DNA from 3 places in the Proteiniborus sp. genome. Region 2 is predicted to be linked to each of the others. Evidence: riboswitches for the same ligand, from Rfam matches in the RefSeq annotation. Region 2 holds a riboswitch; each other region holds the start of a gene.

Region 1 (4,764 bases), on a different contig from region 2:
TCTTTTATAGAGTATAAAGTATAAAAAATAATTTCATCTCTAATTCTATAGCCAAATTGTAAGCCTACTTCTTCAAGCTTGCTATTTATTTTTTCTAATATATATATGACTTCTTCTATATGTTCTTTTTCATCAATGCAGTCCTTAAGCTTTACATAATTTGATGACAGCATATCATTTTTAAGTACTAATGGTTTCAATTCATCTATATGATCTTCTAAGCTTTCAAAATCTACACTTAGCTTAACATGGTTAAATTCAATAGTATTCGCTCTATCTAATACCTTTTTGCTAAAAGGAAATGTAGTTTCGTCCATATTAACAGTTCCAACAATATATAAATTATCAGGTATATATAAATAGCTATATTTAGCCTTTGACTCTTCATCATCACCAAAAAATTCATCTTTTAACAATCTGTTAGTTATTATTCTTCCGTTGCCTTTTCTAGTTTCAATAATTGATAAAATATCACTAAAATAATACTCTACTCTGGCTAAATTCATCTCATCCAAACAAATAAAGTAAGGTAAGCTATCTGTATCATCTACAGCTTTCTTAACTATATTAGTTAAAGGACCAGGCTGAAAAAAGCCTTGGATATTTCTATATCCAAGTAAATCTGAGGGGTCAGACCAATCAGGACGTACAGGTATGAGATTGTATCTGCCATTATCTACGTTTGCACCTATAGCTTCGGCATATAATTCAACCAGTTTGCTTTTCCCTGTACCTGAAATACCTGCAAGCAAAACAAAAGGTTTAGTTTTCAATGAAAGATAGAAGTTTTTTATAGTATCTAAGCTATAAGTATATCCTTTTGAAGTTATGTATTTATGAATGTACTGTATTATTTCCTCAGAATTCATTTCATTTGGCTCATTTAGCATTATGGATTCATCACTCTTTTCCCCATCATATATTTCTGTTTCATTATTTAAGTATTTTTCATAGTACTCTACCATTTTCTTAAGGTCTTTTATCAGTTTTTCATCATCCGGTATTGATTCAATGTTATATTCAAAAGCCCCTATTATTCCTACTTCGTACAAATCTCCAAGACTTCCGCCATCAAGCTTTATGTTTTGCGAAGCAATTGTAGCATCCATGCCCACTCTTTTTCTTATATTCTTTGCGTTTTCAACAAGTTTTTGTTTAGCTCCCTTTGTTCCTAATTCACTCTTAAGTTCTGTCACTCCTTGATTTAGTGTCAAATATAATCTTCCCATGTCATTTGAAAACAGATATCCAATGTAAACTCCACTCTGTATCAATGTTGTGCTTTTTCTATTCATTAAAGCAATCCATGGAATGTTTGCCCAGTTACCTTGTCCAATAGAGCCAGTAATAGTATATTGATCTGAATCTATAAAATCTAATTTAGTAAAATATTCAGGTAGGATTTTTCTAAAAATGTGTCCAAGCTCATGTCCTGCAAAGGGTTCATGATTTTTTGCTTCTATGTAATTATTCATTATTTTTTCTAAATATTGTTTTAGAATCATTGAATTCTTTTCCTTTTCTACCCTTGTAGTATAATAGATGAGTAACTTTTCTCTTAAGTTCTCTTCTAGTAGCTTCAAATCATTATTATTTAGAGTTTGCCATAAATCTTGGTTGAATGCTATATTTTCTTTTCCCCCAATGTTTTTCTTAATAACGTATCCTTTATCACTAACAACTTTATATGCATTTTCATTCATTGTGGATTTAATAAGGTTTAAAGATAATGACTCAATCTCAGTCTGTATTTTGCTATCGTTTTGCTCAACTAATAAACCTTGCTCATGTCTATTTCTGTAAAAATCCAAAATTTCTTTACAAACTATATCGTATTCTGCTTTTCCTTCATTATCTACATTGTTGATTAATGCTAGTAAAAATACTAATTTGTATGATTTTTGATATAAACTGTTATTTAGTGTGCCTTTTTCACCTATGTAATTTAAAAAATTGGCCTTAATCTCACTATTGCTAATTAAGATTAATTTGTACTCACATGGATTATCTGTTTTATAGAATTCAATATATTCAGCTATTTCATTTGGAACTACTATTTTTGAACTATTTCCCTGATTTTTTATAATGTAATCATAGCTTGTTCGAAATTTATTTATCAGATATTTAATTAAATCTTTATTTGCATCATATCTTATCTGTAATGTATCTCCTGAACGTCCTTGACTATTTATATTCCTCAACTCTACTTCTTCAGTTCTATCATCAAATATTAGCTTTACTTTTTCACTGCTTCCTAGTTCAATAAATTTTGATGGAATAATACTTAAGAAATCTTTATGATATTCTTTAGGAATGTGTATCCCATACTTAAAAATAAATAAATCTACTTTTTTCTTTCCAAGCAAACTTTTATTGTCTGACGGCCTTACCCAGCTCATGTTATCAGCAGGCATAATATCGCTCCTTATCTAAGTTTTCTTCTAGCTATATAAACATAATTAGGTATCACTAATAATGATGTCAATTTTTCACATATTACTTAGAATATTCGTCACTACAACTTATTTTCCTTCATATTTCCATTTAATTATTCATAACTAGTATTCAATAGCTATCTTTCTCATTTCTTTAAATATCATAGTATTAAATCTAATTCTTCAAGAGTTACTTAATACTCATAAATTTTTTCTTATAAATACCCGTATTTCTCAAAAAGCTCTTAATAATAGACTGATATCTTAATAAAATCATCTATAAAAAAATAAATGCCTAGGTACACATAATCTTAATTTACCTAATAGGCATCTATTTTATATAATTTTGATTTTTTTACATAATATCGCTTTATTCTTATAGATATCTTTTTTAGATATTTTTAAAATTCTTTATATCTCAAAAATATCATAACAATACCTTACATACTGACTTCTTTTTTTATCAAATTCTAAACCTTGCTCTTGAAGGATATTTAAAATATATTTGTCTAATGCATAAGGACTTCTCTTCTGTAGCTTTTTAGCGGTTTCTTTATCAATAATTATTTCATACTTGTCAATAGAAATTATAAAATCATCTATGGTTTCATTTAGTTGAAACTCATATCCAAATTCCTTGCTTATTGTAGTTAAAATAAGATTAATAAACTTATCAGTTGAACTATTGTGAGCAATATAACCTCTTATCCATCCTTGAGTATTCATATAAATCCCCTCCAAAATATAGTTAATTACATAGGAACCATGCATTTCAAAAATAAAAAATCCTTCTCAATACTCAATTAAGAAGGACTATCTCTAAAATTCATTATACGCACCTCCTTATCGGTATTAGCTGAACCACCTTACTTTTATAGCAGGTTGGTGTAGGATCACAGAGCTAATTCTCTCCCCTACTCTTGATAAGTTGCTTTTTAGTTGTATGTTTATTATACCATATCAACTCAAATGCATTATACTATATTATTCAGCTTTCTTCACAATTATATGAAGATGCTCTGTAGTATCTCTATACTGAGGCAGTTCACAATACTCTGTAGCTTTTTTAAAATAGTTTTCATATGCTTCAGGCATATACAGGTATAAGTTTTTCACCTGAAAACTAAGTCCTGCTAAAAAACTTTCTGCACCAGCATATGATACTATTTCAAATCCAGATTTCTTTATTTCATCTAAGGCTAAAGGAGGTGTAGTAAAATATGTAGAAGTAAAGCTTTCCTCTGATGAAAACTTTAAATCTCCATTTTTATATCTGTCAAAATGCTCTATATCTTTAAAGACATCTGGAAATTCCCCTACACTTGCCTTGAGTGCTCCCCACGTGTTGATATATGATATGAGTGCTACACCATTCTTTTTTAATATCCTATAGGTATCTCTTAATACCTTGATTCTATCTTCAGAGCTATGTAAATGATATAATGGGCCCATTACTAAAGCCCCATCAAAAGATTCATCCTCTAAGAACTCAAGCTCTAATGCGCTTTTACAGTAGTAGTTTTGTGCAATCAAATTAGCTTCTTCAACCTTTCTTTTTGCAATGTCTAGCTCATTTTTTGACAAATCCAAAAGACTAACCCTATATCCCATTTTAAGCAGTTCTAAAGAGTATCTTCCTGGACCTGAACCAATGTCAATAATTTCACCACTTTTAGGAAAGTATTTTTTAATTAGATACATAGTCGAACAGAACTCTACCATTGAATATGGATTATTTAATCTCTGCCATTCAAGCTCTGCATTCTCATCATAATATTTTCTTACTTCACTTGTCATCAAAATTCCCCCTGTTTTTATTAGGTATTGTCAAAAATCTTAATAGTGATTTCTAACAACCCTTGATTTTTAAACATTTATATTGATTAAAATAGTTCTCCGCATGAAGGATATCTTTTAATATTTTTATAAACAAAAATGGATGACAACTTTCCATTCATCAGTTATAATATCGTCGATTAAAACAACAAATAGCCAGATTAGAAAGTTTTAAGTAGTGCATTATGAATTCGATTAGTAACAAAGTCCACCAACAATAACAACCCCCTGTGCTTCCTCTAATGGTAAATGTGGAATATGAAGACTTCCACCACTCCAGCAGAGTATAATTCTTGGTTTATCACTAGGCATTTCTTTAAATAACCTGTTTAATTGATCAATTATAGCATAATGGTCTACTTTCATGTATTCATCCCAGTTTATTGATTCATGGTCTACTCCACTGCGAGTGTATCTCAATGTGCTCCATCCACCATTAGTTAATGTTTTTGATAACTCCTTGTACAAAGACATACACCCCAAAAGGTAACTA
Region 2 (4,764 bases):
GATTTAGAAAATTTTAACTATATGGTAAAGGAGAAAAAAGAAAGAGTTTCAAAAGAAAAATTAAAATTTGAATCATTTTGTAATAATTCCATTTCAGATCCTAGACTTAAAAACATGGCTATATCAGGCATTAATTATAAAGATGATTTTGAAGAATTAACAAAGTGGAAAAGAATAATGGATAAAAATATTGACAAAACAATTAGAATATTAGAGGAAGATATGTTGCAACATGACAAGGAAATAAATCATTTTATAACTCATCTTCATTCCTATTTAAAGACAATGATAGAGGAAATTAGAATTATACCTAAGAAAACTAGAATAAAGGTTGATGATAAATGGAAAGAAGTATATACCATAGATGTTCCTACTTGGGAAGATGAAGTCGGAAAACAAAAGCTTATAGATTATATTAACTGGCTATTAAAAGATATTGAAGATATAAGATTTAAGGATGAAGATGGAAGTGAAAACAAAACTATTGTAAGAAAATATATAGAAAACAAATTTCAAGGCAAAGAATTGCTAAAAGTGGTAATGGAAAATGAAAAGATAAAAGTGAAATGTAGGAAGGTAACCAACGATGGCAAGGTAAGCAGCATACCAGTAACATGGGGAAAATCTAACAGTTGGTCTGGCGGAGAAAGGTGGAGTAAAAATATGTCTTTGTTTCTAGGGATATTAAACTACCTGGCAGAAAAAAGTCAAAGTATTTCAACTGGTCAAAAAAGAAATCGTACAGTTATTCTAGATAATCCATTTGGAGAAGCATCTAGCGACCATGTATTAGATCCAGTATTTTTCATAGCAGAGCAATTAGGATTTCAAATAATAGCATTGACAGCTCATAGTGAAGGGAAATATATCAGAGATTTTTTCCCAGTAGTCTACAGCTGCAGACTTCGTCCATCTTCAAACAATGAAACACAAATACTCACTAAAGAGAAAGAAATAAACTACGCATTCTTCAAAGACAACGATCCAAAAGCACTTTTGAGACTTGGAGATATCGAGCAAATGAGTATGATTTAGCGGAACAGTCATGTAAAATTAAAAGGACTTGATTTTTTTGTACCTGTTGAACAAAGAATAATATTAAATAAAATAAGAAACCTATAATACAATCAAAAAGCCCTTCTGGCTAAATACCAGAAGGGCTTTACTTATTTTAGAAAGACGGAATAACTCCGCCACCATATTCTTTTTCAATAAAATCTCTAATTTCTTCTGATTGGAGAGCCTTAACTAAAGCTTGAAGTTTAGGGTTGTTTTCTTCACCTTTTCTTACGGCAATAATGTTAGCATAAGGAGAATCTGCTCTTTCTATGAGGATAGCATCCTTAGTAGGAGATAAACCAGCTTGTAATGCATAGTTACCATTTATTATTGCAGCGTCTACGTCATCTAATGCTCTAGGTAATTGAGCAGCTTCAAGAGCTTCAAATTCAAGAGCTTTTGGGTTTTCAGCAATATCTTCTTTTGTTGCGTCGAGGCCTACCCCTTCTTTAAGCTTAATTAATCCTTTATCTTCAAGCAATAGAAGTGCTCTACCACCATTTACTGTATCATTAGGAATAGCAATTACTGAACCATCTTTTAGTTCATTTATATCTTTAATCTTATTAGAATAAAATCCCATAGGCTCTAAGTGAATATTTGCTAGTGAAACTAGCTCAAGATTGTTTTTTTCGCTAAAGTCCTGTAAGTAAGGTAGATGTTGGAAGAAATTTGCATCTAGTTCCTTTTCAGCTAATGCAAAATTTGGTTTTACATAGTCAGTAAATTCTATTATTTTTAATTCATAACCTTCATTTTTTAAATCATCAGCTACTAAATTTAGTAATTGAGCATGTGGCTCAGGTGATGCTCCTATTTTAATAACTTTATCATCATTTGATTTTGATTGACAGCCGGTAATTACTATAGCTGTTAATAGAATAATTGCTAATAAAATATTTAAAGATTTTTTCATTTTTATATTCCTCCTTATTTTCTTTTATCAATCAGTAATGAAATTGTATTGCCTATAAATTGTATTGCCTGAACTAATATTATTATAAGAATTACAGCAGCAATCATGACGTCAGTTTGAAATCTATGATAACCATAACGTATAGCTAAATCTCCTAGTCCACCTCCTCCTATTGCTCCAGCCATAGCAGAATATCCTACTAAGTTTATTATGGTTAGTGTAATTCCAAGTACTAACGAAGGCATAGCTTCTGGAATTAGTACCTTTGTTATTATCTGAAATGTAGAGGCGCCCATTGAAGAAATAGCTTCTATTATTCCTTTATCCACTTCTTTTAGCGCCCCTTCTATAATCCTAGCTACAAAAGGAGCTGCTGCAATAGATAAAGGGACTACAGTTGCGAGGGTTCCTATACTTTTACCAACTATTGCTCTAGTTAATGGCATTACAAATATCATTAATATAATAAATGGAAATGAACGCAATATATTTATTACAGCACTTAATACAGAATTCAATGCTGGTTTTTCCCATACTCCATCTTTCTCCGTGATAACTAATAGGATACCTAGAGGAAAGCCTAATAATAACGAAAAAATAGTTGATAAAGCCACCATTGAAATAGTCTCCCACAAAGAAGGAAGTAAAAGAGAAATAAGATTATCCATTCCATATCACCTCTAGGTCAATATTTTGTTCCTTAATCCATTCAAAAGCTTTTTCTTTTTCTTCATTATTTCCCATAACCTGAATTAGAAGATTTCCTACACTAGTAGACTGTAATTCATCTATATCTCCCGATAATATGTTTATATCTATATCAAAGTTTCTAATTAAACTTGATATAATAGGCTTTTTAGATGAATCTCCTAAATAGCCTAACTTAATTACAGTGGAGCCTGGAGTTGTTGGATATATTATCTCTCCTTCGCTACTTCTGTGAATATGAGAAATAAAGGCTTTTGCAGTGTTAGTTTTAGGTCTAGCAAATATTTCTTCTACTGTATTAAGTTCAATGATTTTGCCAGCCTCAATTATTGCTACTCTGTTGCAAACTTCCTTGATAACCTCCATTTGATGAGTTATAAGGACTACTGTTAAATTAAATTCCTTTTGAATTTTTTTTAGTAAATTGAGTATTGCTTTAGTGGTCTTTGGATCTAGTGCAGATGTAGCCTCATCACATAGTAGTATCTTAGGATTATCTGCCAATGCTCTAGCAATGGCAACTCTTTGCTTTTGACCGCCACTTAACTGTGATGGATATGCATTTTTTTTGTCTGTTAATTCCACAACCTTAAGTAGTTCATTTACTCTTTTTTCAATATAATTTTTATCATAGCCATTTATCTCTAAAGGAAATGCAATGTTTTGGAAGACTGTTCTTGAACTTAACAAATTAAAATGTTGAAAAATCATTCCTATTTCTTTTCTTGTATTTCTTAAATCTGTCTTATCTAGCTTAGTAATATCTTTACCTTCAATAATAATTGAACCTTCTGTTGGCTCCTCTAATCTATTAATAGTCCTTATAAGAGTAGATTTGCCTGCGCCACTAAGACCGATTATCCCAAATATCTCGCCTTTATTAATTTGTAGATTAATATTTTTTAAAGCTTTTACTTCAGAAGATTTACTATTGAAGGTCTTACTTAAATTCTTAATTTCAATCATAACTTCACTCCTTTAACGAATTACTGAACTGTATCTTCCAAATAATAAAAAAACCTCTTTCATTTGAAAGAGGTAAAAAACATATTCTGTCAGTCCTCTCTCATCTTTCAGCAAATAATGCTGCTGGAATTAGCACCTTGTGTTTACAACACCGGTTGCTGGGTTTCATTGGGCCAGTCCCTCCACCTCTCTTGATAAGAGTTTAATATTAGATTTATTGTTTATACTATATTCATATATTTTAGTTTTTTACATGTGTTTTGTCAATACCTTTTATTGATTTTTTCTATAATAATTTTTAAAATTTTGAGACAAAATATTAAAGAACAAAAAAAGAAAGGAGAGATTCTATGGCTTTACAAAATCCTCTTAAATTAAATCAAATTAATCAAATGGAACTTCAAAACTTAAGAGAGATAGTTAGTAGTCACAAGCTAATGACAACAAAGTTAAATGAGTATGCCAGCATGTGTCAAGATACTCAGATTAAACAAATGTTAAGTCAAGGGGCTCAAGACGCAAACACTACTGCACAAAACCTAACTCAATCTATATAAAGGAGGTATTTAAATTGCAAGAAAGAGATATTGTAAACGACGTATTATCAATGACAAAGGCTAGTATGCAATCATATGGAGTGGCAATAGCTGAATGCTCAAATCAACAACTTAGAAGCGCTCTGCAAAAACTTAGAGATGAAGCTGAACAATTCCAATATCAGTTATATCAAATAGCTGAGCAAAAAGGATATTATACACCTGCGCCAACAGCTAGCCAACAAGATGTTAGCCAAATTAAAAACCAACTTAATCAACCGTAAGATTGGGACTTCCTTTAAGTCCCAACTATCATTTTCTTTAAAGATAATAGTACTACTTCAAAATATTTCTTGTTTTAGTATCTAATTTTTTTTGACAATATTGGTGTAAATTTCAGTTGACTTTTTATTATTACAGTGATAATATTACCTACAGACAATATTAAAAGCCTTTAATCTGATCCAGAGAGATTAGGAAGGAAAATAGAGCGGAGCTTATTTTTAAGTTTCCAATTTGCACATACCTTCCTGGTAATGTAAAAAGTTCTATGAAAAAATAAGAGTCAAAAAATAGTGC
Region 3 (4,764 bases), on a different contig from region 2:
ACTAAGCTGTATTCCTTTTTCTCCAAAAGATATATAAGCTGCTCTTGTATCTTCAGAGCCTGTAAAGTCATATTTAAGCTTTATAGAGCCTTGGCCAACCTTGCTATCTGAGCTTTGCTCAATATTTCCTGTAACTACATTAGGATAGGATAAGAACTTAATGCCATCTAAGCCTTCAAAATCATTTATCATAGCTTCTTCATATCCTACTGAAACTAATGTGCTTTCAACTGCACTTCCTAGCCTTGCTACAATAGCTCCTGCTGTTGGTTTATTTGAACTATAAAACACGCCATTATCTACATAGCCAACACCACCTATTGCCTCCCAAGCTACGTCACTTGGTTCTATAAGGGCTACATGGCCTTGACTATTCTTTCCATATATTTTTCCTAGGTTCTTTTGATTTGATATATCTACTCCAAATTTATCTGTATCTAATTGAAGCTCCTTTACATCTCCAAGCACCTTAATTTTTGTTTCTGCAAGAGTATTGTTGTAGAATGCCTTTACTGTTCCTTCACCAGAGCTATGTGCAGTAAGGACATTTCCATTAAATTTGCCACTTATACCATCTATAAAGAACTGAACATTTTCATCTTCTATATCTACTGGATTGTGGAACTCATCATATCCTTTTACATAAAACTTTCTAGTAGTATTTACAAACATCTTAGTATCATCTGTATATACTTTAATATAGCTTAATTCTCCTTGAGGAGCGCTATTAGTTACACCAATTCCGTTTGTTACTCTTCTTTGACCACCGTCAGAGGGGCGATTTACTAAAGTAGGTTCTTCAGTACCAGCAGGTTTTACAGCCATGGTAGTAGAGCCACCACCATCAAAATTGATTGCATCATATGCTCCAAGCTTTAGCATAATATCTGCGAAAATTTCTTGACTAACACCTTTATATGAAGTATCTCTACCATCTATAGTAACCATTAGGAGTTGCCTTTTATCTTTTGTTATTCCTATGGCTGTTCTAGGATGATCACCTTTAATATTTATTTTAAAATCGGTTTTGACACCATCTTTTAAGAGGGGGCTTCCTCCACCTATTGCTGAAGCTATATTATTAAAATCAGGTGATGTATAATACTCTAGAACTACGTTCTCTCCTACATGAAAGTTGTTCTGTAGCTGACTAGCAACACTTCCTCTTCCTGTAATGATATATCCGTTTTCAGGAAATGGAATAGGAGGTTGACCTACTCTTACTTCAGTTACATAATCATCAACTACTACTATTTCTATAAGGTCATTAAATACTTTGTTTCCTAAGGATTGGCTATTCCAGCTCTTATCGTATATTATAACTTCTTCGTGGAGTTTACTTTCTTTGTTCATTGCTTTAACATTTACTACTGCTCCGTTTTGAGCAGTTACTTTTATACTCCAATCCCAGAATGATATGGAAGGATTTTTATAGTTGTCTACTGCAAATACAGGAAGACCTTGATTCCAAGTGTTGTAAGGAGATGATATCATCTTTCCATTGTCAATCACTACACCTTCTGGGTATGAGCTATATACTGTAGAAAAGAAATCTCCATTTATAGCCCCTACTACATTTGATGATTTCATCATATTTGTAACAGTATCTCTTTTAGAAATGCCATCTTTGCTAAATAAGGCTTTTATATCAGTATATTCATCATCTAGATTTACTTTTAATACATTTATGTTCCACCAGCCATTTGAGTTGAACTGCTTGATTGTTTCGTGTATTACACCACTTGATATATTTTCTGACATTCTTTCTTCGTGTATTACAAAGGGCATGGCTGCAAGACTTGGAGTAAAACTGCAAAATATCATAGCTGCAGAGGATACCCCTATTACTAAATTTCTTATGTATCTATTCATATTGTGTATACACCTCTCTTTTGTTTTTTATATTATTTTAATTTAGGGAAGAATTAGGACTTTTCGCTTTAATCATCCTCTCGAAGAATAATTGACCGACGATAGATTTGACCGAAATTATGACAAAAAAGTTCCATGATTACTATAATTCTTCCGCCGTTATCTACAATTATATAGCATAAAGATAGAGGTTAGATTATAATTTGGTTACAATATAATTACAATTATGTAACCTAGAAAAAAATAGTAAAAATATACGCTCATGGTTTTGGACATGAATATTTCTATTATTTTTGAACTTTATTGAAAAAGAAAAAGCCGAGATGATTTACTCATCTCGGCTTTAGCCTTGGTCGGGGTGGAGGGACTCGAACCCCCGGCCCCATGGTCCCAAACCACGTGCGCTACCAAACTGCGCTACACCCCGGAAAACTGCTACCTTTTCATTATAAGTGATTGAGGCTCTAAATGCAATACCATATTTTCGCCTTATTAGCTCATTATAAGCTTTTTTTGTTAATAAAGTGGCATAATCTTAACATTACATTATGTAGCTAAGTATTATTTATTCATTATATTAGAAAATTAAAAAACCTTCTAAAATACTGTTTTTTGCTATATAATTATAAGAAGTAATAAAAATCATTTATAATCGAGGGGGATGAGATGGGAGAAATATTTGAGACCATTAAAGATGAATTTATTATAATGTTATTTGCTGCTACTCCAATATTTGAACTAAGGGGGGCAATACCTCTTGGAATATCAAAAGGTTTTAGCCCATTACATAGCACTATAATTAGTATTATTGGGAATAGTCTTCCAGTTCCTTTTTTACTTTTACTCTTAAGACCTATTTTTAGTGCATTAGAGGATGTAAAAATAATTGGCAATATTATCAGATGGATAAAAAATAGAACATTAAAAAAGAGTAAAAACATAGTGAAATATAGTGTGTTAGGCTTGTACATCCTTGTTGCTATTCCACTACCAACTACAGGAGCTTATACTGGTTGTGTAGCTGCTACCCTATTTAATATAAGGTTTAAGTATGCATTTCCAGCCATTATACTTGGCATAGTAACAGCCGGTGTTATAGTTTTGATTTTGAGTCATGGAATTACTTCAATTCTTTAAGATATTTCGGACTTATTATATTAAGTTTAAATAATGATTATGTCAATTTAAAAACAATTATTGACATATAAAGGCACATATGATAATATTCTTTTGATGAAAAACAATAGAATATCCATACCTTATTAAGAGTGGCGGAGGGAATAGGCCCGTTGAAGCCCAGCAACCAGTAACTTTTGTTATCAGGTGCTAAATCCTACAGAATGTGGATTCTGAAAGATGAGGTTTAAAGAACGAATTCCTCTTCTTTTCTGAAGGGGTTTTTTTATTGTAAAAATACAAACAATAGAATTATAAAAATACATGGAGGTAATTTAGATGAGAAAGTGGTTATTTACTTCAGAGTCAGTAACAGAAGGACATCCAGATAAAATATGCGATCAAATATCAGATTCTGTATTAGATGCTATACTGGAAAAGGACCCAGATGCAAGAGTTGCTTGTGAGACATCAGTTACAACAGGCCTTGTTCTTGTGGCAGGAGAAATTTCAACTAAATGCTATGTAGATATTCCTAAAATAGTGAGAAAAACTATTGAGGATATTGGCTATACAAGAGCAAAATATGGTTTTGACTGTGATACTTGTGCAGTGTTGACATCCATTGACGAACAATCATCAGATATTGCAATGGGAGTAAATGAGGCTCTAGAGCATAGAAATCAAAAGACAGATGAATTTGATATAACTGGAGCTGGAGACCAAGGTATAATGTTTGGGTTTGCTTGTAATGAAACTCCAGAGTTTATGCCTCTTCCAATATCTTTGGCTCATAAGCTAGCTAGACGATTATCTGAGGTTAGAAAAAATGGTACATTAGATTATTTAAGACCAGATGGTAAAACACAGGTTACTGTAGAGTACCACGATAATAAACCAGTAAGAATAGATGCTATAGTAGTATCTACACAGCACAGTCCAGAAATCGAATTAAAAACAATAGAAAAAGACATAAGAGAACATGTAATATCAAAAATAGTACCATCAGATCTTATAGATAATAATACTAAGTATTATATAAATCCTACAGGTAGATTCGTTACAGGTGGACCTCAAGGAGATGCAGGACTTACAGGTAGAAAAATAATAGTAGACACATATGGTGGATATGCTAGACATGGTGGTGGAGCATTTTCAGGAAAAGATCCAACAAAGGTGGACCGTTCAGCTGCATATGCTGCTAGATATGTTGCTAAAAATGTTGTATCAGCAGGACTAGCAGATAAGTGTGAAGTTCAACTTGCATATGCAATAGGTGTTGCTAAGCCTATTTCTATATTAGTAGATACCTTTGGAACAAATAAGATAGAAGAAAGTAAAATAGAAGAGCTTATTAGCAAGCATTTTGACTTAAGACCTGCAGCTATTATAAAAAACTTAGATTTAAGAAGACCTTTATATAGACAAGTGGCAGCATATGGACATTTTGGGAGAAACGATTTAAATCTTCCTTGGGAAAAGACAGATAAAGCTGAGACACTTAAAAAAGAAGGTTTAGGAAAGTAAAAAATAATTAAAAAAATTTTCAATTAAAGGAGAAGTATAAAAGTCATGTAAAGACTTTTAGCTTCTCCTTTATTATTTTGCACTTTTTCAATAGTTGAACAATGGTTAAACAGTAGTTAAACTATTGCTCCACTATTGTTAAACTATCGTTATAATTCTTAATCATTAATTTTTAATTGTCTTTTCCAATTTTCAATTCTCAATTCTCCATTCTCAATTTTATATCCGTGACTTCTATTTAACTCCCGA

What was found. Region 2 has a riboswitch for S-adenosylmethionine ahead of ABV008_RS00015 (methionine ABC transporter ATP-binding protein). Riboswitches for the same ligand answer to the same signal wherever they lie in the genome.
Region 1: it holds a riboswitch for S-adenosylmethionine, as region 2 does, so the genes downstream of both, ABV008_RS16110 (hypothetical protein) here and ABV008_RS00015 (methionine ABC transporter ATP-binding protein) in region 2, are expected to answer to the same signal.
Region 3: it holds a riboswitch for S-adenosylmethionine, as region 2 does, so the genes downstream of both, metK (methionine adenosyltransferase) here and ABV008_RS00015 (methionine ABC transporter ATP-binding protein) in region 2, are expected to answer to the same signal.

The regions. Positions count from the first base shown of each region.
Region 1 is NZ_JAWRHZ010000068.1:28,198-32,961, forward strand. It holds gene ABV008_RS16105 (MrcB family domain-containing protein) at 1-2,414, opposite strand, end outside; gene ABV008_RS16110 (hypothetical protein) at 2,847-3,161, opposite strand; SAM riboswitch class I at 3,276-3,365, opposite strand; gene ABV008_RS16115 (methyltransferase domain-containing protein) at 3,420-4,232, opposite strand; gene ABV008_RS16120 (hypothetical protein) at 4,467-4,764, opposite strand, start outside.
Region 2 is NZ_JAWRHZ010000001.1:95-4,858, reverse strand. It holds gene ABV008_RS00030 (coiled-coil domain-containing protein) at 1-1,035, shown strand, start outside; gene ABV008_RS00025 (MetQ/NlpA family ABC transporter substrate-binding protein) at 1,172-1,975, opposite strand; gene ABV008_RS00020 (methionine ABC transporter permease) at 1,990-2,643, opposite strand; gene ABV008_RS00015 (methionine ABC transporter ATP-binding protein) at 2,636-3,649, opposite strand; SAM riboswitch class I at 3,747-3,850, opposite strand; gene ABV008_RS00010 (hypothetical protein) at 4,000-4,206, shown strand; gene ABV008_RS00005 (spore coat protein) at 4,221-4,469, shown strand.
Region 3 is NZ_JAWRHZ010000017.1:29,929-34,692, forward strand. It holds gene ABV008_RS02660 (phosphodiester glycosidase family protein) at 1-1,872, opposite strand, end outside; tRNA gene ABV008_RS02665 (tRNA-Pro) at 2,223-2,299, opposite strand; gene ABV008_RS02670 (COG2426 family protein) at 2,539-3,009, shown strand; SAM riboswitch class I at 3,129-3,235, shown strand; gene metK (methionine adenosyltransferase) at 3,328-4,515, shown strand.